3 regions of the Nocardioides sp. REDSEA-S30_B4 genome follow, and region 3 is predicted to be linked to each of the others. Evidence: predicted binding sites of a transcription regulator. Region 3 holds the regulator's gene; each other region holds the start of a gene.
What was found. The regulator LexA, encoded in region 3, represses DNA repair genes until DNA is damaged. The targets are predictions, from matches to a motif close to TCGAACANNTGTTCGA.
Positions count from the first base shown of each region.

Region 1: the regulator LexA is predicted to act here: its motif matches at 3,299-3,314, upstream of recA (recombinase RecA).
Region 2: the regulator LexA is predicted to act here: its motif matches at 2,758-2,773, upstream of A6R01_RS04230 (DUF6504 family protein).

Region 1 is NZ_LUPI01000091.1:1,140-11,659, forward strand. It holds one part of gene A6R01_RS16040 (IS3 family transposase) at 1-282, shown strand, start outside; gene A6R01_RS16045 (hypothetical protein) at 552-908, opposite strand; gene A6R01_RS16050 (regulatory protein RecX) at 1,231-1,875, opposite strand; gene recA (recombinase RecA) at 2,121-3,164, opposite strand; gene A6R01_RS16060 (HAMP domain-containing sensor histidine kinase) at 3,370-4,512, opposite strand; gene A6R01_RS16065 (response regulator transcription factor) at 4,509-5,231, opposite strand; gene A6R01_RS16070 (hypothetical protein) at 5,231-5,674, opposite strand; gene A6R01_RS16075 (molybdopterin-dependent oxidoreductase) at 5,695-6,858, opposite strand; gene A6R01_RS16080 (class I SAM-dependent methyltransferase) at 6,855-7,406, opposite strand; gene A6R01_RS16085 (TIGR04282 family arsenosugar biosynthesis glycosyltransferase) at 7,403-8,080, opposite strand; gene A6R01_RS16090 (glycosyltransferase family 2 protein) at 8,077-8,778, opposite strand; gene A6R01_RS16095 (hypothetical protein) at 8,894-10,339, shown strand; gene A6R01_RS16100 (NAD(P)-dependent oxidoreductase) at 10,346-10,520, opposite strand, start outside.
Region 2 is NZ_LUPI01000012.1:54,811-65,330, forward strand. It holds gene dnaE (DNA polymerase III subunit alpha) at 1-2,673, opposite strand, end outside; gene A6R01_RS04230 (DUF6504 family protein) at 2,934-3,356, shown strand; gene A6R01_RS04235 (SAV_6107 family HEPN domain-containing protein) at 3,397-3,864, shown strand; gene A6R01_RS04240 (hypothetical protein) at 3,978-4,499, opposite strand; gene A6R01_RS04245 (YbaK/EbsC family protein) at 4,700-5,188, shown strand; gene A6R01_RS04250 (FAD-dependent oxidoreductase) at 5,185-6,483, shown strand; gene metF (methylenetetrahydrofolate reductase [NAD(P)H]) at 6,546-7,436, opposite strand; gene A6R01_RS04260 (polyprenyl synthetase family protein) at 7,513-8,583, shown strand; gene A6R01_RS04265 (hypothetical protein) at 8,621-8,821, opposite strand; gene A6R01_RS04270 (Rv2175c family DNA-binding protein) at 8,842-9,213, opposite strand; gene pknB (Stk1 family PASTA domain-containing Ser/Thr kinase) at 9,356-10,520, shown strand, end outside.
Region 3 is NZ_LUPI01000007.1:33,321-43,840, forward strand. It holds gene A6R01_RS01465 (alkaline phosphatase family protein) at 1-894, opposite strand, end outside; gene A6R01_RS01470 (alkaline phosphatase D family protein) at 894-2,648, opposite strand; gene lexA (transcriptional repressor LexA) at 2,796-3,527, opposite strand; gene A6R01_RS01480 (SDR family oxidoreductase) at 3,664-4,488, shown strand; gene A6R01_RS01485 (LysM peptidoglycan-binding domain-containing protein) at 4,700-5,062, shown strand; gene A6R01_RS01490 (hypothetical protein) at 5,320-5,667, opposite strand; gene A6R01_RS01495 (ATP-binding protein) at 5,841-6,806, shown strand; gene A6R01_RS01500 (bile acid:sodium symporter family protein) at 6,897-7,772, shown strand; gene nrdR (transcriptional regulator NrdR) at 8,143-8,664, shown strand; gene A6R01_RS01510 (vitamin B12-dependent ribonucleotide reductase) at 8,829-10,520, shown strand, end outside.

The DNA.
Region 1 (10,520 bases), on a different contig from region 3:
ATCGGCGCGGTTCCCTCGATAGGGACCGTCGGTGATTCCTACGACAACGCCCTGGCAGAGACCGTGAACGGCTACTACAAGGCCGAGCTGATCCGCGGCCCTGCACGTGAAGGCCGACCCTGGAAAAGCGTCGAGGACGTCGAGCTTGCGACGCTGTCCTGGGTCCACTGGCACAACCACGAACGCCTCCACGGCTACCTCGACGACGTGCCACCAGCAGAGTTCGAGCAAGCGTTCTACGCTACAAAACGGACCGACCAATCCCTGGTCGGAATCCAATAGCCCGAGCCTCCAACAGACCCAGGGCGGATCAGAAGGTGCAGCACATTTGCGCTTGGTATGACCTGCCTGAGTACCCGCTCCCTGTCTCGGGGCAGCGCATCACCAACAATCATGTGTGTGCACTGGCCGCCATCACGCTGTTCGAGGGCTCCGTGCGACCTCTGGCCCAGATGAGGCGCAGGCCAGCCAAGTCGTGCCCGCCAGCCCTACAGGACTGACTGGCACATCCGCTTCTGCCGCGCGCTCTCGACGATGAGCGCGCACTGCGATCAGGAAGGCGGGGCCTGACCCTCACGGAGCCGAAGCGGCACGTCGACACCGTAGCGATCGGCGGAGCCAACGACGTCGCGGAGCAGTTGAGCCCGCTTCTTGAGTTCGGGAAGGCTGAGCGCACCTAGTTCTTCTATCTGGCCGCTAAGCAGGCGACGAATCTCGTCGTTGTGGCCGTTGAGTTCATCGATCTGCCACATCAACTGGTGGAACTCGTCGAGTTCATACCCGGTGATCGTGTGAGCGGCGCTCCGGAAGGCGTCGTCTCCGTGGTGAATGGTGACGAAGAGCCCTTGGCGCAGGATCCGCATCTCGTCCGCGCTGACGGCGAAACACCCGTCCTCAGTCTGTTCCACGGTCACATGTTCGCAGAGCGCGTCCAGACCTCTAGGCCAAGGAATCGCACGCTCTCCTGCCGCCTAGCGTGCGCGGCCGCGCGCGCTCTTCTGCCGCCTGGTGCGCGCGCGTCAGCGCGCACTGATCTGCCGCAGTGCAGGCACTTCGGGGCCCGTGCAACGACGGCGGGGAGATCTCAACGCGTTCGTCGTGCTCGACCGTGGATCACGCACCGCTCGCGGCGAGCGCGAACCAACGCAAGGGTGCGCCGGCTCGGCGGGAGCGACGGATCGAACCGGCGCATTGATACGCCGGTTCGACGGACAGGACGGTCGGCTCGGGTCAGTCCAGGTCGCCGTCGTCGGTCGGGTCGTCGCGGCCGGCTCGGGAGAGCTCGTCGCGGACCACGGCGAACGCCATGCCCGAGCCGTAGCCCTTGCGGGCCAGCATGCCGACCAGCCGTCTGGTGGCGGTGACGTCGTCGACACGGCTCAGCGAGCGCAGCTTCTTGCGCACCAGGGTGCGCGCGGCCTGCTCCTCCTGCTCCGGCTCGAGCTCGTCGAGGGCCTCGCGGGCGACCTCGTCGTCCACGCCCTTGCGGCGCAGCTCCTGGGCCAGCGCCCGGCGGGCCAGGCCCTTGGCCGACTGCCGACCGGCGACCCAGCTGCGGGCGAACGCCTCGTCATCGACCAGGCCGACCTCCTCGAAGCGGTCGAGCAGCCGGGTCGCCAGGTCCTCGGGGACGTCCTTGGAGCGCAGCTTGTCGCTGAGCTCCTTGCGGCTGCGGGCCCGCCCGGTCAGCTGGTCGAGCAGGATCGTGCGCGCGACCTGCTCGGGGTCGGCGTCCGGCCCCGCCGCCACCGGGTCCTCCGGTGGCGGCTGGGCGCGGTCGCGTGCCTGCTTCGCCTCGCGGGCGCCCGTCCAGGCGTCCACGCCGAGGCTGACGTCGCCCGCCCAGTCAGGGGCGGGACGGGTCTCGGGGTCCACGGGCCGGTGTCTCCGATCAGCTCGTAGGTCCAGGCGCTGGTGTTCGAAGGCCGGTGCCTGAGCACTTCGACCCAGGTCTCGACACGCGGGTCGCGACTTCGTCCCTCAGTCGCGCCGCTCGCTCGACCACCATCAGCGAGTCCGCTGGCGCGTCCCAGGTCTCGACACGCGGGTCACGGCTTCGCAAGCTCAGCCGTGCCGCTCGCTCGACCACCGACATCGCTGCTTCGCAAGCTCAGCAGCGATCAGAAGTCATCCACGCCGATCGGGTCGGCGGGCGCCTCGGCGTCGACGGTCGGGCCGACCCCGAGCTTCTCGAGGATCTTCTTCTCCAGCTCGTTGGCCAGGTCGGGGTTGTCGCGCAGGAAGGTGCGCGCGTTCTCCTTGCCCTGGCCGAGCTGGTCGCCCTCGTAGGTGTACCAAGCGCCGGCCTTGCGGACCAGGCCCGCCTCGACGCCCACGTCGATCAGGCCACCCTCGCGGGAGATGCCCTTGCCGTACATGATGTCGAACTCGGCCTGCTTGAACGGCGGGGCCACCTTGTTCTTGACGACCTTGACGCGGGTGCGGTTGCCGACCATCTCCTGGCCGTCCTTGAGCGTCTCGATGCGGCGCACGTCGAGGCGGACCGAGGAGTAGAACTTCAGCGCGCGACCACCGGTGGTGGTCTCCGGCGAGCCGAACATCACGCCGATCTTCTCGCGCAGCTGGTTGATGAAGATCGCGGTGGTGCCGGAGTTGTTGAGCGCACCGGTCATCTTCCGCAGCGCCTGGCTCATCAGGCGGGCCTGCAGACCCACGTGGCTGTCACCCATCTCGCCCTCGATCTCGGCGCGGGGCACGAGCGCGGCCACGGAGTCGATGACGATCAGGTCGAGCGCACCGGAGCGGATCAGCATGTCCGCGATCTCCAGCGCCTGCTCACCGGAGTCGGGCTGGGAGACCAGCAGGGCGTCGGTGTCGACACCGAGGGCCTTGGCGTACTCCGGGTCGAGCGCGTGCTCGGCGTCGATGAAGGCGACGATGCCGCCGGCACGCTGGGCGTTGGCCACGGCGTGCAGGGCGACCGTGGTCTTTCCGGAGGACTCCGGACCGTAGACCTCCACGACGCGGCCGCGCGGGAGGCCGCCGAGGCCGAGCGCCACGTCGAGCGCGATGGCACCGGTCGGGATCACCTCCAGGGGGGCGCGGGTCTCGTCGCCCAGTCGCATGACCGAGCCCTTGCCGAACTGCCGCTCGATGTTGGCGAGCGCTGCATCCAGCGCCTTGTCGCGATCTCCACCAGCCATGGGTGTCGTCCTCTTCTCTCGTCGTGGGCCAGGCACATCGACGACGCTAGAGGGAGCCACCGACAACGCCTGATCAGCGTGTCGTGCACTGTGGAGAGCCTCGCTCCGCGTCATGCCTGTGGACAGCACGGTAGCCGAACACCTGTTCGATCCGGCGCGCGACACGCACGACACGCCGGCAGTCGGGGAGGAGGCCGGCGGAGGCTCAGGGCAGCGTGACGGTGAACCGGCAGCCGGGGACGCACCCGTGCGACCCGGCGGGCTGGTTGTCGACCCGCACGGTCCCCCCGTGGGCCTCGACGAGCCCGGCGACGATCGCCAGCCCCAGGCCGGCTCCGCGCGAGGACGGCTGCTGCTCCGGCGTACGCGCGGCGGAGCCCTGCCAGGCGACGTCGAAGACGCGGACGAGGTCCTCGTCGGCCAGTCCCCCGCAGGCGTCGCTCACCGACATCTCGACACCGCCGTCGGGCAGCCGGCGTCCCTGGACGTCGACCCGACCACCGGGCGCGGTGTGCCGCACGGCGTTGCCGACCAGGTTGGCGACCACCCGGGAGAGCGCACCAGGATCGGCCTGCACCTCCAGGCCGGGATCGACGGAGCCGCCGACCCCGACCGAGCGGGCGGAGGCGACCGGTTCGGCGGCCGCGATCGCCTCGCTCACCAGGTCGCCGAGCGACACCGGCTCGGGGGCCAGACGCAGCACGCCGGCGTGGATGCGGGAGAGCTCGAAGAGGTCGTCGACCATCCGGCTCATCCGGTCGACCTCGGTGCGGATCTGGCGGTGGTAGCGCGCCGGGTCGGCGGCCATCCCGTCCTCCAGCGCCTCGGACATCGCGCGCATCCCGGCCAGCGGGGTCCGCAGGTCGTGGGAGACCCACGACACCAGCTCGAGCCGGGCCTCCTCCAGCCGCGCCTCGCGGGCCCGCGCCTCCTCCAGCCGGTGGTGCGTGGCGGCCAGCTCCTCGGAGAGCCGGCGGAACTCCGCCGGGCCCCGCGCGGTCACCGGTTCGTACGCCGCCGTCGCCCCGACCCGGCGCACCTCCTCGGCCAGTCCGCGCGACCACACCACGACCGCTCGCGATAGCACGACCGCGACCAGGACCGAGACGACCGCGGCACTGGCCGCGACCAGCGTGAGGGCGCCGAGGTCGTGCTCGGAGATGAACATCGCCCGGGCGACGACCAGCACCCCGGCCAGCATGCCGAGCACCGGCACGACGGCCACCAGCACCAGCTGCCAGGCGATCGAGAGCCGGCGCACCGCCCAGGCGGCCGCCAGCCCGAGCGTCCCGACCGCCAGCGCGGCCGCGACCGCCATCGCGACGATCTGCAGCTTGTCCTGCGTCATGCGGGGGCGGGCTCCCAGCGGTAGCCGACGCCCCAGACCGTCACCAGCCGGGCCGGCTGCTTCGGGTCGGCCTCGACCTTCTCGCGCAGCCGGCGCACGTGCACGGTGACCGTCGACAGGTCCCCGACGCTCCAGCCCCACACCCGCTCCAGCAGGTCCTCGCGGGACCACGCGGTGCCGGGGTGGGCCAGCAGGAAGCGCAGCAGGTCGAACTCACGCGCCGTCAGCGCGAGGCTCTCCCCCGCCCGCCTCACCTCGTGGCGCGAGACGTCGAGCACCAGGTCGCCGTCGGTGAGCACGGTGGTCGGCTCGGGGTCCTGACCGACTCCCGCGCGCCGCAGCACCGAGTCGACGCGCAACGCGAGCTCGCGCGGGCTGAACGGCTTGGTGACGTAGTCGTCGGCGCCGACCTCGAGGCCGGCGACCCGGTCGCCCTCCTCGCCCAGCGCGGTCAGCATCACCACCGGCACCTCGGCGCGCCGGTCGGGCAGCGCGCGCAGCCGGCGGCACACCTCCAGCCCGCCCACGCCGGGCAGCATCAGGTCGAGCACCACCAGGTCCGGGGCGCCCTCGACGGGCGCCTGGCCCGGTGGGCCCATCCGCCGCAGCGCGTCCTCGCCGTCGCCGGTCTCCTCGACCTCGTGGCCGTGGGCGCGCAGGTAGGACACGACCACCTCGCGCACGGTCACGTCGTCGTCGACCACCAGGACCCGCCCCATCAGCGGCCCCCGGTCCCCTCGGGCGCGGCGCGACGTGAGCGCAGCGTGTGGAGCAGGACGGGCAGCACGACCACGATGATGACGGTCGCGACGAGCACGAGGTAGCCCGCGGTGTAGTCACGGTCCAGCAGCGTCGGGTTCTCCGGGGCGTTCTCGCGTCCGAACCCACCGAGGAACGGCACCGCCAGCACCGTCAGGCTGCCCAGCACCACGAGGCCCGCACCCGCAGCCGGCCTCGCCACGGCCGGCAGCAGCCGGGTGGCGAGCAGCGACACCGCGATCACCACCGAGCCCAGCACGAGGTCGTGCACGACCACCCCTCCGGCCAGCCACAGGACCACGTCGAGGTTGCGGTCCAGGTCCTGGCGCGACAGCAGCAGCCATGCGCCGTACGCCGCCAGCAGCACGCCCGCGGCGCCGAGCACCGCGCGTCCGGGGCTCACCCGTCCCGTCCCACCGGCGCTCACGTGACCGCCTCCAGCCTCGAGAGCCACTTGGTCTGCAGGACGCCGGGCCGGTTGGGGGCGATGAGCCGGGCCGGGTAGCCATGGTCGAGGTCGAGCGGCTCGCCGGAGAGCGCGAGCGCGACGAGGGTGCGGTCGTCGTCGGCGAAGTTGCCCTGCAGCAGGGTCGCGCGGAACGCGCCCCGCTCCTGCAGCGAGGTCACCTCGACCTCGGCGCCGCGCGGGGCGTCGACGAGGTCGAGGAGGTCGCGCAGCCGCACGCCGGTCCACACCGCGGAGGCGCTCCACCCCTCGACGCACGCGATCGGCAGCTCCTCCGAGCGCTGAGGCATGGCCAGCAGGTCCTCGCGCGTCAGGGAGACGGTGGTGCCAGCGTGCGCCACCACCAGCCGGTACGCCGGTGACGACGCCGACTCCTCGACCCCGGCCGCGGCCGCGGTGCGGTTGATCGGCACGCCGCCCGGGCCGTCGCCGGAGCGGACCCCCAGGACGGACACGCGCCGCAGCCACGGGACGGTCGAGCCCGCGGTGGCCAGCACGGCCAGGCCCGCGGCGACCCAGGTCGAGCGCAGGAGTCCGCGACGGCTGAGCCCGCCACGGACCACGGCCTCGGGGCGGTCGAGGGCGGTGTCGTCGACGTCGCGCCCGAGCGCCTCACGGATGGTGGGCAGCTTGACGGCGACGTGCAGCAGCAGGGCGCCGATCGCGACCCAGGCCAGGGCGTAGTGGCTGCGGCGGAAGGAGAAGTCCCAGGGGTACCACTGGGTGGAGTTGAGCAGCCCGGTCACGAGCAGGAAGACCGAGGCCGAGACGAGCACGGCGATCGAGGCCCGCTCGGCGCCGTCGCGGGCGCGGGCCGCCCAGCCGCTGGGCAGCCCACGGACGAGCAGGGGCAGGACGCTCCACAGCTTGACCAGCAGCAGCGGGATGCAGGCGATGCCGGTGGTCACGTGCAGCCCCTGGGTGAGGCGGTAGCCCCACGACGGGCTGGTGGGGAATGGCACCGGCTGGGTGGGGTTCTGCGCGTAGTGGCTCACCAGGCCGGTGAGGAACGCGATGCCGAAGCAGATCCCGAGCCACCGCCCGACGCGGGCCGTGACGGCGGCGCTGCGCAGGTGCGAGGTCTCGCGGGGCGCTCGTCGGAGTGCCGGGAGCAGGCTCACGGCCGCCGCTCCAGGACGGCCAGCCACCGCTGGGGCGCGAACGGTGCGCGGGTCGTGACCGACCAGCCGGTCGCCCGGGCGAGGCCGAGGACGCCGTCGACACCGACCACCGACCACCGGAAGGGGCGGCTGGTCGTGCCGGCCAGCTCCAGGCGCGCCCACCGGGTGGTCGACGGCACGCCGGGCGCGGCGAGCTCCACCACGACCGGGTCGAACACGCTGCCCTGCAGCGCGGCCACCCCGCGGGCCCTGGTCTGGGCCACGGCCTCCGGCACGACGTCGATGCCGAGCACCCGCCGGTCGCGTCCCTCGGCGAGCCGTTGCGCGAGCCGCCCGGGACCGCAGCCGACGTCGAGGGTGTCGCCGACGCACGCGGCGAGCAGGGCGTCGTCGTGGGGGTCCGCGGCGCGGGTCCACTCGTGGACCGGCAGCTCGGTTGGCCCGCCGTCGAGCCCGAGCACCCGGCACGGCACCCCGCGCAGCGCGTGGCTGAAGAGGCTGCTGAAGGACCGGTCGTGCAGGTCGGGGACCTCCTCGGCCAGGCTCATGCGTCCACCCCCAGCCACGCCCGGGCGAAGCGGGAGGACGGGCACGCGGCCGCCACCACGTCGGCGTCCGCGACGGTGTCGACGTCACGCTCGACCGGCGCCGTCCCGACCTCCAGGCCGCGGGCGCGCAGGGCGGCCAGGGTGTCGTCGTGGGTGCGCTCTGTCGACATCTCGACCCCGGCGAGCACCGCGGCGTCGTGCGGGTCGCGCAGCGCCAGCACCCACCAGCCGCCGTCCTCGGCGGGCCCGAGCACGGCGTCGTGCCGCTCGAGCCCAGCGACGACGAGGTGGAGCAGGTCGGGGGTCAGCTGCGGGGTGTCCATGCCGACCTGCACGACTGGGCCGGGGCCCGAGTCCGCGACGTCGGCGTGCGCAGCGGCGAGCCGCTCGTCGAAGCCCTCGCCGCGCTGCGGGTGCACGTGCCAGCCCCGCGTGGCGGCCAGCAGGGCAGGGCCGTCGACGGCCTCGGCGAGGTCACCGGCGAGCGCGAGGTGGCAGTGCTCCGCGCCGTACGCCGCCGTGCAGGCCTCCACGGTGTCGAGCAGCGCGGCCGCGGCCAGCTCGGCGGCCCGCTCGAGGCCGACGTCGGCGCCCAGCCGGGTCTTCACCCGTCCGGCGACGGGCGCCTTGGCGAGCACCAGTGCGCGCACGGGGCCGACGGGAGAGCCGCTCATGACAGCACCCGCCAGAAGTCGCGGGCGGCACGGACCGTGCCGCGCACGGACCCGGAGACCTTCGAGCGGGTGCCCTCGGCGCGCGGGTGGTAGTCGACGTCGTGCTCGCTGACCCGCCAGCCGGCGACGGTGAGCTTCTGCAGCAGCTCGACGGGGTAGCCGAAGCGGCGGTCGCGCACGTCGAGGTCGAGCAGCGCGCGTCGGTCGAGCACCCGCATCGGCGCGATGTCGTGGGCGGCCATGCTCAGGCGGCGACGCAGCCACCAGACGATGATGTTGTTGCCCAGGCGGGCGTGCCAGGGCCAGACCCGGCGGTCGACCGGTCGACGGCGGCCCAGGGCGGCGTCGGCGCGGCCCGAGCGCACGTCGTCGAGCATCGGCAGCAGCTGCTCGGGGTCGAAGCTGCCGTCGCCGTCCATGAAGGCGACGTGGTCGTGCGTGGCGGCCAGCAGCCCGGCGTGGACGGCCGCGCCGTAGCCCGGCGTCGACTCCCGCACCACGTGGGCCCCCAGCCGCTCGGCCACCGCGGCGGTGTCGTCGGTCGAGCCGTTGTCGACCACGATCACTCGGAACTGCGCCGGCACCCGCGGCAGCAGCGTCGCCAGGGCCGGGCCTTCGTCCCGGCACGGAAGCACCAGGTCCGCGACGGGGCCGGCCACCGGGTCGGCCGTCGGGACGGCAGGGTCGGGTGCGGGCATGGCAGCGACCGTAGCCCGAGGCCGGTACCGCAGGGGTGGGGCAACTCTTACGGCCTCGTGACACCGCCTCGTCGAGCGGTGCGGTCGCTGGGCGGCTCCCCCTACAGTCGCGGGCATGCCCTCCCCCGCGGTCGCTCGGCCCGCCGACCCGTCCGGCGACCCGTCCGCAGCCCCCTCCACCGCCGGGTCCCACCGCGCCGCGACGGTCGGCGTCGTGCTCGTCGGGCTGCTGGTGATCGCCGCGTTCACCGTGCCGCACCTGGTCGGCTGGGAGGTGCACACCCGGGCGCCGCGCTCCCAGGTCGAGGAGCTGGTGATCCCGCCGCTGCACGGGTGGTTCGCCCCGCAGTGGTTCGGCCCCGGGACGCTGCCGGCGATCGCGCTGGGCCTGGGCGGCTGGTGGTGGGGCGTGCGCTGGGCGCGGGTCGCGCCGTGGCGTGGCCTGCTGCTCGCGACGTACCTCCTGGCGCTCGGGTGGTGCCTCGCCCTCGCCCTGGTCGACGGCCCGAGCGGGCTCTCGCGGGTGCTGGGCCACCCGGTGGAGTACCTCCCCACGGCGCGCTCGATCGACGACGTGGGCCTGCTGCTGGCCGAGTACGTCGACCGCATCTCCTACGACGCCTCGCCCCGCAACTGGCCGACCCACGTCGCTGGGCACCCGCCGCTGATGCTGCTGTTCTTCGTCGGGCTGGTGCAGGTGGGCCTCGGCGGCGACCTGGCCGCCGGTGTCGTGGTCACCGTGGTCGGCGCCTCGATGCCGGTGGCGGTGCTGGTGACGCTGCGCGCCCTCGCGGGCCACGACCTCGCCCGACGGCTCGCGGTGCCGCTCGCGCTGTCCCCCGTGGCCGTCTTCGTCGCGGTCTCCGCGGACGCGGTGATCGGTGCGGTCGTCGCCTGGGGACTGGCCTGCCTCGCACTCGCGAGCCGGCCCGGGGACGAGGGTCCCGACCGATGCAGCCGCTGGGGCTGGTCGGTGGCGGCCGGCCTGCTCCTGGGCTGCTCGGTGCTGATGTCCTACGGCATGCCGCTGGTCGGGCTCGTCGCGCTCGCCGTCATCACGGCCGGCCGAGCCTGGCGGACGCCGGTCTTCCCGGTGACCGTGGCGGCAGCGCTGGTGCCGGTGCTCGGCTTCGCGGTCGCCGGCTTCGCGTGGTGGGAGGCCTACCCCGTGCTGCACGAGCGCTACTGGGACGGCATCGCCTCGATCCGCCCGGCGTCGTACTGGCTCTGGGGCAACCTCGCCGCCCTCGCCGTCATCACCGGCCCCGCCGTGTGGGGCGGGCTGGGCGTGCTGGTGACCCGGGTCCGTCCGCACGCACAACGTGCGCTGCCCGAGCCCGAGCGCGTCGTCCTCCTGCTGGCCGGTGCGATGCTGCTGGTCGTGCTCGCCGCCGACGCGTCACGGATGAGCAAGTCGGAGGTCGAGCGGATCTGGGTGCCGTTCGTGCCGTGGCTGACGCTCACCGTCGCGCTGCTGCCGCCCCGGTGGCGCTCGCCCGCCCTGCTCGCGCAGGTCGTGACGGCCCTCGCGGTGCAGCACCTGGCCTACACGACCTGGTGAGGACCCTCAGGGACGCAAGGGCGCGGTGGCGAAGGCCGTCAGCCCGACGTCGGGCAGCACCTCCGCGCTGAACCCGAGCTCCGCGCGCGCCCGCTCCGGCGAAGCCACGATGTGCCGCACGTCCCCGAGCCGGTAGCCGCCGGTCACCTCCGGCGCGAGGTCGCGTCCGGTCCCCTCCGCC
Region 2 (10,520 bases), on a different contig from region 3:
GCGTCTGGCGCCCTCGGGCTGCTGGTCGGTCCACCACGGCACCCCGGGACCGGGCCCGGGGCCCTCGTCGAGCACCTCCACGGAGTACTCCCTGCCGCTGCGGCCCACGTCGAGGCCGAGCACCTCGATGCCGCAGCGACGGGCGTCCTCGAGGATCAGGCGCTTGGGGTACATGCCGGGGTCGTGGGTGAGCACCCCGGCCAGGAAGTGCGCCGGCCAGTGCGCCTTGAGCCAGGCCGACTGGAAGGTCGGCAGCGCGAAGGCGGCCGCGTGGGCCTTGCAGAACCCGAAGGAGGCGAAGGCCTCCAGCACCGACCAGACCTCCTCCACCACGTGCATGGGGTAGCCGCGCCCCAGGGCGCGGGGGAAGAACCACACCTTGGTCTCGGCCATGCCCTCGCGGTCACCGAGCGCGCGCCGCTTCTCGTCGGCCTCGGCGAACGTGACGCCGGCGAAGCGGCTGATGATCTCGATGACCTGCTCGTGGAAGACCACGACCCCGCGGGTGGGGCCGAGGATCGGGCGCAGGTCGTCGTGGAGGTAGCGCGCGGCCTTCCAGCCCTGCTTGACCTCGAGGTAGGGGGTGATCATGTCGCTCTTGACCGGCCCGGGGCGGAACAGCGAGATGTCGGTGATGACGTCCTCGAAGGTCTCGATGCCGGACTTGCCGACCAGCTCGCGCTGGCCCGGCGACTCGATCTGGAAGATCCCCAGCGTCCGCGCGGTCGAGATCATCTCGTAGGTCGCGGGGTCGTCGTGGGGCACCTGCTGCTGGTCGTCGAGGTCGACCTCGACGCCCTCGAGCCTCCTGATCTCGTTCACCGCGTGGGCCATCGAGGACTGCATCCGGATGCCGAGCACGTCGAGCTTGAGCAACCCGAGGTCCTCGACGTCGTCCTTGTCGAACTGGCTCATCGGGAATCCCGCGAACGACGCCTCCACCGGAGTGCGGTCCAGCAGCGTGGCGTCGGAGAGCAGCACCCCGCACGGGTGCACCGCCACGTGCCGCGGCAGGCCGTCGAGGCGCTCGACGAGCTGGAACATCAGGTCCAGCCGCTGCTCCCCCAGCCCGCTGGCGCGCAGCTCGGGCAGCTCGCGCAGCGCGGTGCGGGCATCGCGCGCGCGGATGTGCGGGAAGGCCTTGGCGATCGCGTCGGTCTCCAACGGCGGCATGCCCAGCGCGGCACCGACGTCGCGCACGGCGTGCCGCACCCGGTAGGTGTCCATCATCGACACGCACACGCAGCGCTCGCCGCCGTAGCGGTCGAGGATCGCCTCGTAGACCTCGGTGCGGCGCGCGGACTCCACGTCGACGTCGATGTCGGGCAACGCCTGGCGCAGCGGGGAGAGGAAGCGCTCCATCAGCAGCTGGTGGCGGATCGGGTCGACCCCGGAGATGCCGAGCAGGTAGGTCACCAGGCTGCCCGCGCCCGAGCCGCGGGCCGCGACCCGGACACCGAGGTCCTTGATCAGGTCGGTGACGTCGCCGACGGTGAGGAAGTACGACGCGTAGCCGAGGTCGCGGATCACCCCGAGCTCGTCGTCGAGGCGCTTCCACACCACCGCCAGGCCGCTGCTGCCGTAGCGGCCGCCGATCGCCTGCTCGCAGCGCAGGCGGAGCAACGTGTCCGCGTCAGCACTCCGCCCGTCATCGCGAGTGCCGAGCACGCTCGGGCCTCGCGCGAGCTCGAACTCCGGGAAGTGCACCTCCCCCAGGCCGAGGTCGCCGCGGGGGTCGAGGGCGCAGCGCTCGGCCAGCGCGCGGGTGCGGGCCAGCAGCCGGGCGGCGTCGGAGGGTCCGCCGCCGGCGGCGTGCGCGACCTCGTCGGCCACCTGGCGCATCTGCGGCCCGGACTTCAGGTGTCCCTCGGCGTTGGTGCGGTCGACGTGACGCCGGTCCAGCGCGACCAGCCGACGGGAGGCGTCGAGCACGTCGGCCGTGGCGGCGTCGCGGCGCTCGGCGTAGCGCACCTGGTTGGTCAGCACCGTGGGCAGCCCGGCCTCGGCGGCCACCCGGGCCAGGTGGGCGGCGCGGGCCGCGGAGCCGGGCAGCCGGTGGTGGACCAGCTCGACCTGCAGGCAGCCGGTCGGCACCAGCGCGCGCCAGCGGGCCAGCTCGGCACGGACCAGGTCGTCGCGGCGCCCCTCCAGCGCCGGGCCGAGGAGCGATCCGGGGCCGAGCAGCACGACCACGTCGCCGGAGCCCAGCAGCGCGGCGACCTCGGGGGCCTCCGGGTCGAGCACGGGCGTGCCGCGCTCGCCGGCGAGGTGGGTCGCCGAGAGGATCCGGCACACCGCGGCCCAGCCGCCGCGGCCGCCCCCGGGACCGGCCGCGTGCGCGAGGAGGGTCACCCGCGGCAGCCGCGGGTCGCGGAAGGCACCTCCGCGCACCGGCGTACGACGGCGGCTGCCGGGCTCCCCCGCCGGGCCGTCGCCCGGCGCGCCCGGTGTGCTCGGGCGGTACGCGAGGTCGACGCCGAGGACCGGGGAGATGCCGGCGACCTGGCAGGCCTTGGCGAACTTCACCGCGCCGTAGGTGCCGTCGCGGTCGGTGAGACCCAGCAGGTCCATGCCGTGCTCGACGGCCCGCTCCACCAGGCGCGGGGGCAGCGAGGCGCCGTGGCGCAGGGAGTAGCCGGAGGCCACGTGCAGGTGGGGGAACGGGTCGCGCACGGCTCGCTCCTTCGTCTCGTCTCGGCTCGACCCCGGACAGCTCCTCGACCGCCGCTCGCACGCTCTTCCGTAGACCCGGAAGCGTCGAACACGTGTTCGAAGAAGGCGTCAGCGTAACCCCGCCCGAGCGCGGCCGGTCAAGTCCTTGACGGACTGTCGGAGGTTGGGAGTACCGTCGTCGATGTTCGAACATCCGTTCGATCGACGAGGGGTCGAGGGAGCCCGGGACGACGCGCCCGGGAGGAGGACGGTGAGTGAGGATGCGACGCTACGACGAGCCCGTGGAGGTGCGCCGCGGCCCGGTCCCCGGCTGCCCCGGCGAGGGCCCGGCCCAGCTGCTGTGGCGGGGACGGCTGTGGAAGGTGCGTGCCGTGGTCGCGCACTGGGTGGAGACCGGTCCCTGGTGGCAGCACGCCCACGTGCACGCGGTCATCGGCTCCGAGGAGAGCGGGGCTGGAGCCCGCGGCTCCACCTCCGACGGGGGGACCGCCCTGCTCGAGGAGCTGCTCGGTGAGCGGGAGGTCTGGCGGGTGGAGGCCGGCCGCGGCCCCGGCCGCCCCGGGCCCCAGGGGCTGCAGACCTCACAGGGGCCCCACGAGCCCGCCACCCCGACCACCGGGGTGCTCGAGCTGACCCACGACACCGCCGAGGGCCGCTGGCAGCTCGTCGGCTGCACCGACTGACCCGCCCCCTGACGACAGCACCCCAGACCTGGAGAGACAGATGTCCCCGCAGACCCCGTACCTGCTGCCCGCCACCACCCACTCCTACCTCGCCCGCGCGGCCGAGTCGCTCGCCGAGGCCACGGCCTCGCGCGACGTCCCGACCCGCTACGCCTGCGCCCACGTCGCGGCGCTGCGTGCCGCGGCCGCACTGCTCGCCGCCCGCGCCCGGCCCCAGCCGACCCGGGGACGGCGCCAGAAGAACGCCTGGGTGCTGCTGACCGAGGTCGCCCCCGAGCTCGCGGAGTGGGCGACGTTCTTCTCCGCCGGGGCGGCCAAGCGCGCCGCCGCCGAGGCCGGCTCGCGGCGTGCCGTCACCGAGCGCGAGGCCGACGACCTGGTGCGCGACGCCGACCGGTTCCTCGCGGTCGTCGAGCAGTCACTGGGCCTGGTGCCCCATGCCGTGGGCGCCGGCACCACCGTCCCCGGCGGTGCCGGCAGCCGGGTGGTCGAGCACCGCGCCGGATGAGGCCGAGAGGTCGCCCGCGCACGGCCGAGAGGTCGCCCGCGCACGGCCGAAAGGTCGCTCGCGCACGGCCGAGAGGTCGCTCGCGCACGGCCGGCGAGCAGCCGGCGGTGGGTTCAGACCGCGCCGTGGTCGACCCGGGAGCGGGTGGCGCGCAGGTGCTCGGAGGTGCTCGGGTGCCACATGGCGACCAGCAGCGCCACGATGAGCGCGATCGCGAGGTAGCTGAGCAGCAGCAAGGTGGTCGGCGGGTCGACGCGCATGCCCGACCCGGTGGCCACGGCGGTCATCACCAGCAGCACGGTGAGGCAGACACGAGCCCAGTGGTGGCCGTGGGCGTAGAACATGGTGAGGACCACCACCAGCGCCGCGACGGTCACGAACAGCACGGACGCCACCGCGAAGAACTGCGGCACCGCGATCGGCCGCTCGTCCATGAGGTAGTCCAGGCCGCGCTGCGCCACGATCTCGCGAGCGTCACGGTGGCCCTCGGCCCAGTTGAGCACCATCCGCTCGCGCAGCAGCCCGACCAGGGCGACGGTGAGCAGGCCGAGGCCCAGGAAGGTCCCCAGCAGCGCCAGCGAGATCCGGTGGGCCGCAGGCGCCTCCACAGGGCGGTCGTCGAGGTCGGTGCTCACGCATCAGACTCTACGGCTCGGGACTCGACGCACCCACAGGGAGCCGACGTGCAGCCAGGGGTCGCCAGGTCTCGTGGCTCGTCGCTGGCGCTCCTCGCACCTCGACCAGCGGTGGGTGGCTGGCGCTCCTCGCACCTCGACCAGCGGTGAGGGCCGGCGCTCCTCGCTCGGCCAGCGGTGGCGCTGGCTAGGGTGCGGGCATGAGCGAGCACCCGGGCATCGCCCGCTTCCGCGCCGAGCACGAGCGCCTGGGCGGGACCGGTCGCATCGTCACGCTGCCTGACTCGGTGCACACCGCCGCGCTGGCCGCCGAGGCGTTGGGCTGCGAGGTCGGTGCGATCGCCAACAGCCTGCTCTTCGACAGCGGCGAGGGTCCGGTCCTGGTGCTCACCTCCGGGGGACACCGGGTCGACGTCACCGCCACCGCCGCGCGGATCGGGGTGCCGAGGCTCAAGCGCGCGAGCCCCGACTTCGTGCGCGAGCACACCGGCCAGGTGATCGGCGGGGTCTCGCCGCTGGCTCACCCGGCGCCGGTGCCGACGTACCTCGACCGCCACCTCGCCACGTTCGACGAGATCTGGGCCGCGGCCGGCCATCCCGCCGCCGTCTTCTCCACGACGTACGCCGAGCTGCTGGCCATGACGGGGGCGACCGAGGTCCACGTGGGGCCCGAGGACGCGTCGGCGTGAGCCGCGTCGTCGTCGTGGGCGGCGGCTTCGGCGGGATGGCCGTCGCCGCCCGGCTGGCCAAGACCGGCCACGAGGTCACCCTCCTCGAGCGCTCCCCCGACCTCGGCGGCGCCCTCGGCTCGGTGAGCGAGGAGGGCTTCACGTGGGACGCGGGAGCGTCGTACACGTTGCTGCCGGCGGTGCTGCGCGACCTGTTCCGCAAGACCGGGCGTCCCCTCGAGCGCGAGCTGGACCTCGAGCCGCTCGACCTGGTGCGCGAGCACCGCTTCGAGGACGACACCACGCTGGCGCTGCCGACCTCTCGCGCCGGGCAGCTGCGCGCCCTCGACGCCCTCGAGCCCGGCCTCGGCGAGCGCTGGGCCGCCCACGTCGACTCCTTCACCGAGGACTGGGAGGTGCTGCGCCAGCACTACTTCGAGCACCCCTGGCAGCGCGCCGCCCTGCCCGACGCCGTGCGCCGGCGCTTCGACTCCCGCGAGATGCTGCACAAGCGGTTGAAGAAGACCCTCAAGGACGAGCGGCTGCGCGACCTGGCCACCTTCCCGTTCCTCGCCGAGGGGCACGACCCGCGCAACGTCCCCGCCTGGATGGGGCTCGTGGCCTACCTCGAGCAGCGGTTCGGCACCTGGCACGTCCCCGGTGGCATGGCACGCATCACAGAGGTCCTCGGCGCCCGGCTCGCCACCCGCGGGGTCACGGTGCTGCGCGGCACCCCCGCCCGCGACGTCGTCCTGCGCGAGGGCCGCGCCGTGGCGGTGCGCACCGACGAGGGCGACATCGACGCCGACGAGGTCGTCGTCGCCGTCGACCCACGGGGCCTCCCTTCCCTCGCACCGCTCGTGGAGCGCACCATGCCCGCGATCCCGCCGGTGGTCTGCCACGTCGGTCTCGAGGGCGACGTGCCCGACCTGCCGCACGAGGTGGTGCTGCACGGCGACCCGCTGCTCGTGGTCCGGACCGGCGGCCACGCACCCGACGGACGCCACGCCTGGACCATCCACGGGCGCGGCAAGATCGCCGAGGACCTGCTGCGTGCCCTGGCCCGGCACCGCATCGACGTCCGCGCACAGCTGGTGCACCGCGTCGACCGCAGCCCCCGCGAGCTCGTCCAGCTGTGGGGCAGCTCGCCGCTCGGGGTGCTCTGGCAGGGCCGCAGCACCGTCCGCGCACGCCTCGGGCCGGACACCCCGATCCCGCATCTGCACACCGCGGGCGCGCACGCGACGCCCGGCGCGGGGCTGCCGTTCGTCGGCCTCTCCGCCGCGCTCGTCGCCGAGCGCATCGGCCCCGTCTGACGCCCCGCCTGACGCCCTCCTCGACGAGGGCGCGCCCGGACCAAGGCGTCAGGGCCGAGGCGTCAGGGCCGGACGTCGAGCTTCTCGAAGATCTCCAGCGTCGCCTTGGACCGGTTCAGGGTGTAGAAGTGCAGCCCCGGGGCGCCGGCGTCGAGCAGGTCGCGGCACAGCTCGGCGGCCAGCGCGATGCCCTCGGCACGCATCGAGACCGGGTCGCCGTCGTGGGCGGCGATGCGCTCCACGACCTCGGCGGGCACCTCGGTGCCGATCAGCTCGCCCTGGCGACGGATCGCGGCGAGGTTCAGGATCGGCATGATCCCCGGCAGGATCGGCAGGTCGACCCCACGCGCACGGACCCGCTCGACGAGGCCGACGTAGTCCTCGGCACGGAAAAACATCTGCGTCACCGCGAACTCCGCACCCGCCCGCGCCTTGGCCACCAGCACGTCGGCGTCGTGGTCCAGCGACGGCGAGCTGGGGTGCTTCTCGGGGAACGCCGCGACCCCGACGCGGAAGTCCTCGCGCGCCGCCACCATCTCCACCAGCTCGCTGGCGTAGGTCAGCCCGCCCTCGGTGGGGGTCCACTCCGCGCGCGGGCCACCCTCGGGGTCGCCGCGCAGCGCCATGACGTGGTGGACACCGGCCGCGGCGTACTCGTCGAGGATCTCCTCCAGCTCCGCCCGCGTGTGGCCCACACAGGTCAGGTGGGCCATCGGGAGCATCGAGGTCTCCTGCGCGATGCGCCGCGTGACCCGCACGGTCGTGCCGCGGCTCGAGCCACCGGCGCCGTACGTCACCGAGACGAACGTCGGGTCGTAGGGCTCCAGGGCCCGCACGGCTGCCCAGAGCTGCTCCTCACCGGCCTCGTCCTTGGGTGGGAAGAACTCGAAGGAGAAGGACCGCTCCCCCGCCTCGATCAGCTCCTTCAGGGAGCGCCCACGGCCGATGCTCATGGCCACGAGTCTAGGTCGCGGCACCCCACCCGGGCCGGTCACGTCCACCCACCGGTGACCCCCGTACGCTGCTCCGGTGACCTGGGACGCGACCGAGTTCCGCCAGCGCGTCCAGGACGCCCTGGACGACTTCCTCGACCTGCAGGGCCAGCGGCTGGCCCCGCTCGGGCCCGACGCCGAGCGGCTGCTCGCCGAGGCGCGCGCGGCCGTCTCGGGCGGCAAGAGGTTCCGGGCAGCCTTCTGCTGGTGGGGCCACCTCGCGGTCGCACCCGCCGCCGACGAGCAGGCCCTGGCCCGTGCCTGCGCCTCCCTGGAGCTGCTGCACGCGAGCGCCCTGGTCCACGACGACCTCATGGACGCCTCCGACACCCGGCGCGGGCGGCCGGCGACGCACCGCGGCTTCGAGGCCGAGCACCGCGCCGCCGACGGCGGCCGGGGCTGGCGCGGCGACCCCGAGCAGTACGGCGCCGCCGCAGCGATCCTGCTGGGCGACCTGCTCCTGGCGTGGGCCGACGAACTGCTGCGCACCTGCGGGCTGCCGCTGGAGCAGGTGGGCCCGGCGCTGGAGGTCCTGGACCGCACCCGCACCGAGGTGATCGCGGGACAGTTCCTCGACGTCTCGGTGCAGGCCCGTGGCCGTGCCGACGTCGATGCCGCCATGACGGTGCTGCGCTACAAGTCCGCGAAGTACTCCATCGAGCGGCCGCTGCACACCGGCGCCGCCCTCGCCGGCGCGGACGAGGCGACCACCGCCGCGCTGCGCTCCTTCGGGCTGCCGCTGGGTGAGGCGTTCCAGCTGCGCGACGACCTGCTGGGCGTCTTCGGCGATCCCGCCGAGACCGGCAAGCCCGCCGGTGACGACCTGGTCGAGGGCAAGCGCACCGTGCTGGTCGCGCTCGCGCTCGACGCCGCCCCCGACGAGGAGGCGGCCCGGCTCGACGGCTCGCTCGGCAGGGCGCTGTCGGCGACCCAGGTCGACGACCTGCGCGGGATCATCGCCCGCAGCGGGGCGCAGCAGCAGGTCGAGGACGTCATCGCGGCGCTGACCGAGCGGGCACTGACGGTCCTGGACGACGCCGCGCTGCGACCGGAGGCCGACGCAGTGCTGCGCGAGCTGGCCGCCGCGGCCACCCAGCGCAGCGTCTGACCCGACCCGACCCGACCCGACCCGATCCGGCCCACGCCTACGGCGTCGCGGTCCCCGTCGGGCTGGAGGTCGTCGGAGACATCCGAGGCAGGTCCGGGTCACCTGTCTGCGAGCCCGGGTCGCGCCCGGCGAGCAGCCAGATGCCGATGACGACGGCGAGCACCAGCACCATCGCGAGCGCACCGGACGGGCCGCCCCGTGGCGGCTGGACGTTCTCGGGAACTCGTCGGTAGAGCACGGCCAGGACCTCGGAGGGACCTAGAAGGCCATCGACTGGGCCCGGCGCTTGACCTCCGAGCCGCGGTTCTCCCGCAGCGCGTCGATCGGCCGGCCGGGCAGGTCGGCGTCGAGGAAGACCCAGGCGATGATCTCGCGGTCGTCGTAGCCGTTGTCGTGCATCAGGGTCACCAGGCCCGGCAGCCCCTTGACCGGCTCGCCGTCCTGGATGAAGAGCGCGGGCACCCGCTGGCCGGCGCGCTCCCACGGGACGGCGGCGGCGAGCTGGTGCTCGCGGATCATCGTGCGCACCTTGCCGACGCTCACGCCGAGCTGCTCGGCGACCTCGGACCACTCCAGCCAGTCCTCCACGAGGGCGGAGAGGTCGTGGTCGGCCAGGCGGGTCTCACTCATGGGTCCATGGTGTCACTGCCCGGCAACGCCCGGCCGGGCGGGCGCCACGGGATCGGGCGGGCGCCACGCCGGGCCGGGGGCAGCCCGGCGCCCGGACGCGGCGACCGTACGATGGACGCTCCGGAACGCAGGAGGGTCCGCAGTGACAGACCGGGAGCCGCAGGGCCAGCTCCTCGACGGCCGCTACCGCGTGGGCCCGCGCATCGCCCGCGGCGGCATGGCGTCGGTCCACGAGGCCCTCGACCTGCGCCTGCACCGCACCGTCGCGGTCAAGATCATGCACCCCGGCCTCGGTGACGGCACCGACTTCGCCGCCCGCTTCGTGCGCGAGGCGCGCGCCGCGGCCAAGCTGTCGCACCCCAACGTCGTGGCGGTCTACGACCAAGGCGAGGACGACGGCACCGTCTTCCTGGCGATGGAGCTGGTCACCGGGCACACCCTGCGCGACACCATCTCCAAGGAGAGCCCGATGTCGCCGTCGCGGGCGCTCGCGCTGCTGGAGCCGGTCGTCTCCGCGCTCGCCGCCGCGCACCGCGCCGGGATCGTGCACCGCGACGTCAAGCCCGAGAACGTCCTCATCGCCGACGACGGCCGGGTCAAGGTCGCCGACTTCGGGCTGGCCAAGGCCGTCGGCACCGACACCCAGCACACCGCGACCGGCGGGGTGCTCATCGGCACCGTCTCCTACCTCGCCCCCGAGCTGGTCGCCGAGGGCACCAGCGACGCCCGCGCCGACGTCTACGCGGTCGGCGTGATGTCCTACGAGCTGCTCACCGGCACCAAGCCGCACGAGGGCGAGACCCCGATCCAGGTGGCCTACAAGCACGTCCACGAGGACGTCCCCGCGCCGTCCCTGCGCGCCCCCGGCGTCCCGTCGTACGTCGACGCGCTGGTCGCCCGCGCCACCGCCCGGGACCGCAGCCAGCGCCCGGCCGACGCGAGCGTGCTGCTCCACCACCTGCACCGTGTCTCCCAGGCGCTGTCCTCCGGCGTCTCCGACGACGAGGAGCTGACCCAGGACCTCACCCCCCTCCTCGCGGCGATCCCCGCACCGGTGGCGGCCGCGGCGCCCGTGGAGGAGCACCGCGTCGGCGACACTTCGCCGGAGGTCTGGGAGCCCGAGGAGCTGGCCGGTCTCACGCACTCCGGGACCGACCCCGAGGCCGTCCCGACCGCCGGTGCGGGCCCCACTGCAGGCGCCGCCGCTCCCGCGCGTCCGCCCCGGCCGGCTGCCCGACCCGCGTCCCGACCTGCTTCCCGATCGCCCCGCCAACCCGGTCGACGCCGCCGCTGGAAGGGCCCGCTGG
Region 3 (10,520 bases):
GACGACGTTGCCTGCCAGCAGCGGGTCCTCGTCCATCGCGCCCTGCAGCGTGATCACGTTGGTGGGGATCGACCAGTCCATCGAGTGGTCGGCGAGGACGATGACCATCGAGTGCTCCCACGCACCGCTGGACTTCAGCCCGTCGATGAACTGCCCGACGAGCAGGTCGGTGTCGAGCAGCGCCGCCTGCCGCAGCAGCCGCAGGTTGGTGCCGGTGAAGTCGGTGTGGCCGACCCGGTCGATGTCGCCGAGGTTGACGAAGACCAGGTGCGGGTCGAGCTCCTCGACCATCGAGGTGAGCGCGTTGTAGGTCAGCAGGTCCGGTGCGTGACCGGAGACAGGGATGTAGAGCTCGGGCTCCCAGCGGTGGGTGGCCCGCTCGCCGAAGACGCCGACGAGGTACTCCTTGCTCAGCACCGTGCCGGTGGTGAAGCCACGCCTGTTGAGCCGCTCGATGATCGTCTTGACCCGGATGTCGCTGGGCTGGTCCATGTCGCGGATCTCGCCGAGCTCGCGGTCGTAGAAGGAGTTGGCCGGCACGCCCGAGCGGTCGGGCCGCACGCCGGTCATCATCATCACGTGGTTGGGGATCGTCTCCATGACCGGCATGGAGGTCGCCCGCGGCCACCACATCCCGCCCTCGCGCAGCGCGTGCAGGTTGGGCGTGAGGGTCGGCTCGATCTCGTCGGGGCGGCAGCCGTCGGTGACCAGCACGTAGCAGCGCTTCTTGGTCCTCGGGCTCGCGGCGTCGGCCGGGGCAGCCGCGCCGAGAGCGCTGGAGAACGCCAGGCCGGACGCGGCGGCGGTGAGGACGGTCCGACGGCTGGCGCGGATCTCCTCGAGCCGCCGGGCGGCGCGCTCGGGGGAGCCGGTGAGGGGGGCGTCCTGGCACATCACGCCTCCAAGGGGGCGTCGACGGCGGTGACCCGGCCGGTCCCGGCGATCGTCTCGTACGACGTCGACCACTCGATCGAGGTGTTCGCGTCGTCCCGGGCGCCGATGACGTACCAGTCCATCTGCGCCCGCTCGGGGGTGATGTCGAGGACGGAGTACCCGTGGTTGTCGAAGTCGAGGTACTTGATGTGCCGGTTGTTGGCCAGGATCGCCGTCTCCACCAGCGGCGTCAGCTGCGGGGCGCCGGTGATGTCCTTGAGGTTGTTGGACGTGACCGAGGAGCACACGAACTCCACGCCGTAGGAGTCCCCGTAGAGCGGCTGCGTGGAGGTGTCCATCGGCAGCTCGCAGGCCCAGCCGGAGTGGATGTCGCCGGTGACGAACAGGACGTCCTTGACCTGGTGGTCGCGGATGTGGCCGAGCACCTCGCGCCGATCGGCGGTGTAGCCGTCCCACTGGTCGACGTTGTAGGGCGCCCCGTCGGCGGGGAGGATGCCGGTCACGTCGTTGATCGGGTCGATGAGGTCGTTGGGCAGGTCGCCGAAGGTGACCGGCGCGATCATCACCGGGTTGCCGATCACCTTCCACTGCGGGGCGTGGTCGCCGCGCGTCAGCGACTCCTTGAGCCACGCCATCTGCTTCTTGCCGGTGATCGAGCGGGACGGGTCGCTGACGGTGGCGTCGACGCCGGGCAGGGCGGCCTGCTCGTCGCGGTAGGTGCGCAGGTCGAGCATGGAGACCTCGGCGAGCTGGCCGAAGCGCATCCGGCGGTAGAAACGGGTGCCGTCGCCCAGCGCGGCGGTGCCGTCCATGCGGACCGGCATCCACTCGTCGTACGCGCGGTGGGCGCGGGCGCGCCGCTTCTTGTAGTCGCCCTCGGACTCGTCGTGGTTCTCCGCGCCGGCCTTCCACTGGTCGTTGGTGACCTCGTGGTCGTCCCAGGTGAGGATCCAGGAGTAGCGCGCGTGCAGGGCCTGCAGGTCGGGGTCGAGCTTGTAGCTGGCGTGCCGGCGGCGGTAGTCCTCCAGGCTCACCATCTCGTGCGGCGGGTCGTGCGGGCGGACCACGACGTTGTCCTGGCCCATGCCGTAGCCGCTGGTGGGGTACTCGTAGAGGTAGTCGCCCAGGTGCAGGATCGCGTGCAGGTCCTGGCGCGCTGCGAGGGCGCGGTAGGGCGTGAAGAACCCGGCCTCGAGGTTGGAGCAGGACACGACACCGAAGCGCAGGTTGTCCAGTGCGGCCCGCTTGCGGGGTGCGGTGCGCAGTCGCCCGACGGGGCTCTTCTGGCCCAGGGCGATGAACCGGTAGTGGTACTCCTTGCCTGGCTTGAGGCCCTTGGCGTCGAGCTTGACGGTGTGGTCGCGACCCGCGCTGGTGCGGAACCTGCCCTTGCGGACGATCTTGTTGAACCTCGCGTCCTTCGCGACCTGCCAGGTCACCGTGACCGGCTTGCCCTTGCCCGAGCCGGGGGTCGCCGAGGGCGTGGGGGTGACGCGGGTCCAGATGACCACGCGCCGCGGCAGCGGGTCGCCGGAGGCGACACCGTGCTGGAAGACCTCGTGACCGGCCTTCCCGCGATCGGCGGCGCCGGTCTGCCCGGACTCCTCGGCGTCGGCCGCGCGTACGCCGGTGCCGAGCACGCCGACGGCGGCGGCTCCCGCGGCGCCGGTCGCGAGGACGGTGCGGCGGGGGAGCGAGGACGAGGCGGGGGGAGCCGTGGTGGGGGTGGTCGGCGTGGTCTTCGTCGAGGTCACGCCCCATCCAACGACACAGCCCGGTGTTTCGTGACGGTTTCGACGGTGTGAGCACCGTCCGTTCACCCGGGGGTCGCGAGATGGTCGAGGTGCGAGGCGCGCCAGCGACGAGCGGGCGTCGAGACCCACCCGCCGCCGGCGTACCCCTCAGACCTTGCGCAGGACCGCGGTGACGATGCCGAGGATCGTGGCGTGGGTGCCGTCGATGGGCTCGAACGCCTCGTTGTGCGGCATCAGCCAGACCTGCCCGTTCTTGCGGGAGAAGGTCTTGACCGTCGCCTCGCCGTCGATCATGGCGGCGACCATCTGACCGTTCTCGGCGGTGTTGGCCTGGCGGATCACGACGTAGTCGCCGTCGCAGATCGCGGCGTCGATCATCGACTCACCGCGCACCTCGAGGAGGAAGAGCTGGCCGTCACCGACGAGCTGCTTGGGCAGCGGGAAGACGTCCTCGACCTGCTCCTCGGCGAGGATCGGCGCGCCGGCGGCGATCCGGCCGAGCATCGGCACGTAGGACGCGGCGGGCAGGGTGTCGCCGACGCCGGTCTCGTCGAAAGAGCTCTCGCCGGCCGAGGAGATCGCACGGCGGGCGGCCATCGACTCGGGCAGGAAGACCTCCAGGGCGCGCGGGCGGCTGCCGTCGCGCTTGATGAAGCCCTTCTCCTCGAGCACCTTGAGCTGGTGGGCCACCGAAGAGGTGCTGGTCAGGCCGACGGCCTGTCCGATCTCGCGCATGCTGGGCGGGTAGCCGCGGTGAGCCACCGAGTCGCGGATCGTCTCGAGCACCTTGGTCTGGCGCGGGGTGAGGCCGCTGGCGTCGGGCGGGCCGTCGGGGAGCGCGCTCACGCCGGGGGCGGCGTCGTCGTGGCTGGTCGCCATGGGGGTCCTCCTCGTCACGGCCACCGGGGGAGCGGGTCCCGGCGGCACGGCCTGCGTCGTGGTGTGCCCACGCTATGACTGATCCATCCCGTGATCAAACATGTGTTCGAATCGGCGTGTCGAGCACACTCGGGCCATGACGCCTCCTACCGTCCCCACCGCCCCGACCGGACGCAGCGCGGTGGTGACCGGCGCGGCACGCGGCATCGGTCGTGGCATCGCCGAGCGCCTCGTCTCACAGGGGTACGCCGTCGTCGTCACCGACGTCGACGCGGCCGCCGTCCAGGCGACCGCGGCCGAGATCGGGGCGGTCGCCGGGCTGGCCCACGACGTGCGCGACCCGGCGGCACACCGCCATGTCGCAGAGGTAGCGGCCGGGCACGGTCGGCTGGCGGCGTGGTTCAACAACGCGGGGGTCGGTGACGACGGCCGCCTCTCCGAGCTCTCCGAGGACCAGGTGCGACGCCTGGTCGAGGTCAACCTCCTGGGTGTGCTGTGGGGGATGCGCGCCGCGCTGGAGGCCTTCGCCGGCCCCGGCGGCGACGGCTCCGGGGACATCGTCAACACCGCCTCGCTGTCCGGGCTCGGTCCGGTGCCGGGCTACAGCGTGTACGCCGCGACGAAGGCCGCCACCGTGTCGGCCACGATGTCCGTGGCGGCCGAGTCGCCGCGCCGGGTGCGGGTCCACGCGATCTGCCCCGACGGGGTGCAGACGGCGATGCTCGACGAGCAGGACCCCGAGGGGCTCGGAGCGGCCCTGGTCCACTCCGGTGGTCGCATCCTGACCGTCGAGGAGATCGCCGAGCTGGCCGTGGGACTGGTGGGCACCGGCCGGGTCGTCCGCACGGTGCCGGTCTGGCGTGGCGCCCTGATGCGCACGATCTCCCTGGCGCCAGGGGTCGCCGCCAAGGGCACCGCGCTCTTCGCGGCGCAGGGGCGTCGGGCGCTGCGGCGGGGCTGACCCGCGCTGCTCGTCGGAGGGGGTCGAACATTTGTTCGCTCGACCCCTTGATCTCGTTCGAACACCTGATCTAGTCTCGTACACGTGTTCGATCGAACTGGTGGTCGAGCCGTCGGCCCCAGGCCCTCCCGGTCCTCCCTGATCGGGACTGTCGGTGGTCGTCGGTAGACATCGGTTCGCAGACCCACTCCGACTTCCCCAGGAGATCCCGATGAGCACCATGGTCCTTCCCGCAGTCCACACCTCGACCCGCCTCGGCGCTGGGCCCTCGACGGCCGGACACGTCCGACTGACCCGCCGCGGTCGCCTGGCCGTCTTCGTGGTCGGCCTGCTGGTGGCCGTGGCGATCGCGGTCGCCTTCGCCGGCGGCTCTGTCGCGACCTCGGAGAAGGGCGAGCCCGTGCCCACCGACACGATCGTCGTCGGCACCGGTGTGACGCTGTGGGACATCGCCTCGGCGCGGGCCGAGGGCGGCGACGTGCGCGACATGATGTCGACGATCCAGCAGCTCAACCACCTCGACAGCGGCATGCTCGTCGCCGGTCAGCGCCTGCGGGTGCCGGCCGCCGGCTGAGCGACCGAGCGTTTCGGCAGCACAGGCAGCCACCAGACTTCGCCGGTCGATTCGACCCCGGCCGGCGAAACCACGGGGAAGACGAGGGGCGGGCCCACGGCGGGCCCGCCCCTCGGTGGTGTCTGGGGTTGCAAGGTCTGACCGATGTCAGTCAGACCTTCGGGTTCGCGCTCGAACCTTCGACCGCGATCCTCACGGTGGGACTGACGTCAGTCAGACCCTTCCGGCGCCCGTCGTCTGCAGGGGCGACGACATGCTCAGCGGGCGGCCCGCTTGCCCCCCTTGGGTCGTGGCGGCGCCGGGTCCTCGCCCGGGGCGGCCGCGGGCGCCACGAGCCCCAGGATGCGCAGCAGGCGAGCCGCGAGCATCAGTCCGGCGAAGAGGCAGGCCATCGCGCCGAGGGAGGCGAGCGCCAGGAACCACCAGGCGGCGGCCCTGCCCTCGCGGGCGGTGGTGCCGAAGTCGATGGCGGCCCACACGAGGTATCCCCAGGCGACGACCAGCGCGGTGACGCCGACGGCGTGGACGAGAAGTCGCCGGGTCCGGTGTGGCTGGTCCGGGCGCGGGCCGCTGTGCGATCCGTGCTTCCCCGTGCTCCCGGCCACCGCGCCATTGTTCCCGATGGCCCCAGGAGTCACGCGGCCGAACCGCCGGGGCGGCCGGGTTCACGGCCGGGTTCTCGGGGGGTTCGCGACGGGCGCGCGAGGGGGACGAACGGCCCGCTGGACGGGCTGGAGGACCCTGTCGGGGGGATGGTGCGCGTGGCTAGCCTGGCGCCGTGTCCGACGCCGAGGCCCCGATGGCCCACCTCGAGGTCGAGGTCGAGCGTGCCGTCGTCGTCCACGACGTGGTGCGCGCAGTGGTGGCAGACCTGGTGGCCCTCCCGGACGTCGCGCGGGTGGCGGTGGCGCTGACCGAGGGTGGCGGGCGGCGGCTGCGCTTCTGCTCGGTCCGCCGCGGCGAGGGGCCGCCGACCGAGCTGGACTGGTGCCACATCGACGCCTACGACGATGTGCCGCTCAACGATGTGGTCCGCACAGGCCGCCCGATCCTGGCCGCGCTCACCACGCTGGAGGAGCGCTGGCCCTGGCTGGCCGAGCAGGAGACAGCGGCGGGCAACGTCGCGGCCGCGGTCGTCCCGTTGCTGGGCGCGAGCGCCCGGCTCGGAGGGCTGTTCCTGCTCTACGACCGGCCGCAGGAGTTCGGACCCGAGCAGCGTGAGCAGCTCGAGGGCCTGGCCCGGCGTACCTCGGCGGCGCTGCACGAGGTGAGCGCCCGCCGCTCCGGTCACGCCGACGACGCGCTCGAGGAGGTGCTGGACGGCGGGTCGGCGGTGGAGCACGCCGGACGCACCGCCAGCCTGCGCCTGCTGCCCGAGCCCACCGCGCCGCGCGAGGCCCGGGCGTTCCTGGCGGCGGAGCTGCGCCACTGGGGCGTCGACGACGACATCGTCGAGACCGCCCAGCTGTGCCTGTCCGAGGTCGTCACCAACGCCGTCCACCATGCCCGGACCGTCGCGGACCTGCGCATCTCGGTCGAGGAGGCCGTCCTGACCGTGGTCGTGCGCGACTTCGGGGCGGGCGCCGACGTGGTGGCCCCGCTGGATGGCGAGGACCCGTTGGTGGTCTACGGCCGGGGCCTGATGCTGGTGGAGGCGATGACCGACCGGTGGGGCTCCGAGCACGACGCCGGCGGCACGACGGTGTGGTTCTCCATCGACCTCGCGGAGGACTCCGCGCCCTGACGACCCGCAGGCCCGACTCCGTCGAGTCGCGAGGCCCGCTGCCGCCGGCCGTGCTTCACTGTGGCGCCAGTCACACGTGCGGAGGTCTTGATGAACGACTCGGTGCTGATCAGCGTGGGTCTCCCGATCGCCTTGGCGATCATCATGTTCGGGCTCGGCCTCTCCCTGGAGGTCGGTGACTTCCGACGGGTGGCGCGCACCCCGCGCGCGGTGGTGGTCGCCCTGGGGCTGCAGGTGCTGGTCCTGCCCGTCATCGCCTTCGGCCTGGTGGTCGCCTTCGACCTCGACCCGTTGCTGGCGGTGGGCGTGATGCTGCTCGCGGCCTCACCGGGCGGCACGACCGCCAACCTGTTCAGCCACCTCTTCCGCGGCGACGTCGCGCTCAACATCACGCTGACGGCGATCAACTCCGTCCTGGCGGCCGTGACGATCCCCCTGGTCACCAACCTGGCCATCGGCTACTTCGACACCGACGGCGACCTGGGGCTGCAGTGGTCGAAGGTCGTGCAGGTCATCGCCATCGTGCTGGTCCCCGTGGCTGTCGGGATGCTGGTGCGCCGCTGGTCGCGGGAGTTCGCCGCGCGTGCCGACAAGCCGGTGCGGGTCTTCTCGATCGTGGTGCTCGTGGCCGTCGCCGTGGGTGCGTTGCTGGGGGAGCGGGAGAACCTCGGGGACTACCTGCGGCAGGTGGGCCTGGTCACCGGCCTGCTGTGCGTGCTCAGCCTCAGCCTCGGGTACGCCGGCGCGCGGCTGGCTCGCCTCGAGCAGCCGCAGGCCGTGGCCAGCTCGATGGAGGTCGGCATCCACAACACCACCGTGGCGCTGACCATCGCCCTCTCGGTGCTCGACAGCACCGAGGTGGCGATCCCCGCCGCGGTCTACTCGATCCTCATGTACGTCCTCGCGACGGCGTTCGGGTTCCTCATCACCCGCGGGGTCCGCGGAGCCGACCGGGTGGGTGTCTGACCCTCGCCCCTGGCCGGTCTGCGGCCCTCCCGTGAAGGTCGCGACACGCCCGTCCTGGCGGTGACTCGATGCGCCGACAGGGCGCTGACCTGCGGCTTTGCGACGGGTGTGATCCAGATGACGTCAATCTCGTCGGTCCACTTGCGTGCCTAGTGATCGAGGCGTACGGTTCCCACTACATCTAGTACTTACACGGATGTAGTTATCCACATCTAGTTCACAGAGCCGGGGTGGAAGACTCACATCTCCCTCGTGGTTCTCCACAGGGAGAGCCCCGATCTCCACATCGACTGCACACCCCTGAGCCAGGGGTGTCGCTGCCGCGCCCGCGACCCGTTTCGACCATCCGATCACGTGAAGGAGCCTCGCTGTGCACTGCCCGTACTGCCGAGCCACCGACACCCGGGTGCTCGACTCGCGGGTCGCCGAGGACGGCGGGTCGATCCGCCGCCGGCGTACCTGCTCCACGTGCGAGCGACGGTTCACCACCGTCGAGCTGATGCAGCTGACCGTGGTCAAGCGCTCGGGCGCCACCGAGCCGTTCGTCCGCGAGAAGGCTGTCTCCGGTGTCCGCAAGGCCTGCAAGGGCCGACCGGTCTCCGAGGACCAGCTCGCCTGCCTGGGCCAGGAGGTCGAGGACGCGCTGCGCAACGCCGGCGCCGCCGAGATCCCCGCCCACGAGGTCGGGCTGGCCATCCTGGGCCCGCTGCGCCGCCTCGACGAGGTCGCCTACCTCCGCTTCGCCTCCGTCTACCGGGCCTTCAGCTCCGCGGCGGACTTCGAGGCCGAGATCGCGATGCTGCGCGAGACCGGCGACGTGGCCTCGGCGGTCGAGGAGGTCGCCCCGCGACCGTCTCGAGACCCCGAGCCCGCCCCTCAGCCCACGGGCTGACACAGACCGCCCGGCAGGTAGTGGGGAAGCTGCCTGCCGGGCGCACCAATCCCTCTCCCCACCACCCGCGCACCAGCGCAGCACGACTGTCGGTGGCCGGACCGAGACTGGCCACCGACGACCCACCACCCCACCCCTCAGACCGGGAACAGAGGAGCACCACCATGACCGAGACGGTGAGCGGCGCAGGATCGCAGGCGAAGGCCGGAGCAGGCCTCGTCATCGAGCGCGTCTTCAGCACCGAGGGTACCCACCCCTACGACGAGCTGACCTGGGAGCGCCGCGACGTCGTCCAGACCAACTGGAAGACCGGCGAGACCGTCTTCGAGCAGAAGGGCGTGGAGTTCCCCTCCACCTGGTCGGTCAACGCCTCGACCATCGTCACGACCAAGTACTTCCGCGGCGCGGTGGGCAGCGAGGCGCGGGAGTGGAGCCTCAAGCAGCTCATCGACCGCGTGGTGAAGACCTACACCAAGGCCGGCATCGACCACGGCTACTTCGCCACCGACGCCGACGCCGAGCTCTTCGAGCACGAGCTGACCTGGCTGCTGGTCAACCAGTACTTCTCCTTCAACTCCCCGGTCTGGTTCAACGTGGGCACCCCGAGCCCGCAGCAGGTCTCGGCCTGCTTCATCCTCTCCGTCGACGACTCGATGGACTCGATCCTGAACTGGTACAAGGAGGAGGGCTTCATCTTCAAGGGCGGCTCCGGTGCCGGCCTCAACCTTTCCCGCATCCGCTCCTCCAAGGAGCTCCTCTCCTCCGGCGGCACCGCCTCGGGCCCGGTCTCCTTCATGCGTGGTGCCGACGCCTCCGCGGGCACCATCAAGTCCGGTGGCGCCACGCGTCGCGCGGCGAAGATGGTCGTCCTCGACGTCGACCACCCCGACATCGAGGAGTTCGTGCAGACCAAGGCCCGCGAGGAGGACAAGATCCGCGTTCTGCGTGACGCCGGGTTCGACATGGACCTCGGCGGCAACGACATCACCTCGGTCCAGTACCAGAACGCCAACAACTCCGTGCGCGTCAGCGACGAGTTCATGCGCGCGGTCGAGGAGGGCACCGACTTCGGTCTGCGCGCCCGCAAGACCGGCGAGGTCATCGAGACCGTCGACGCCCGCGACCTGTGGCGCAAGATCGCCACCGCCGCGTGGGAGTGCGCCGACCCGGGCCTGCAGTACGACGACACGATCAACGACTGGCACACCAACCCCGAGACCGGGCGGATCACCGCGTCCAACCCGTGCTCGGAGTACATGTCGCTGGACAACTCCTCGTGCAACCTCGCCTCGCTGAACCTCCTGAAGTTCCTCAAGGACGACGACACCTTCGACGCCGAGCTGTTCGCGAAGGCGGTGGAGTTCATCATCACCGCGATGGACATCTCCATCTGCTTCGCCGACTTCCCGACCGAGTCGATCGGCCAGACCACCGTCGACTACCGCCAGCTCGGCATCGGCTACGCCAACCTCGGCGCCCTGCTGATGGCCATGGGCCTGGGCTACGACTCCGAGGGTGGCCGTGCGATGGCCGCGACCATCACCTCGCTGATGACCGGCACCTCCTACAAGCGCTCGGCCGAGCTCGCCGGCGTGGTCGGTCCCTACAACGGATACGCCCGCAACGCCGAGGCCCACAAGCGCGTCATGCGCAAGCACCAGGCCGCCAACGACTCGGTGCGCACCCTGCACGTCAACGACACCGCGACCCACAAGCTGGCGACGGCCGCGTGGGCCGACGTGATCGCGCTGGGTGAGACCAACGGCTTCCGCAACGCGCAGGCCTCGGTGCTCGCGCCCACCGGCACCATCGGCTTCATGATGGACTGCGACACCACCGGCATCGAGCCCGACTTC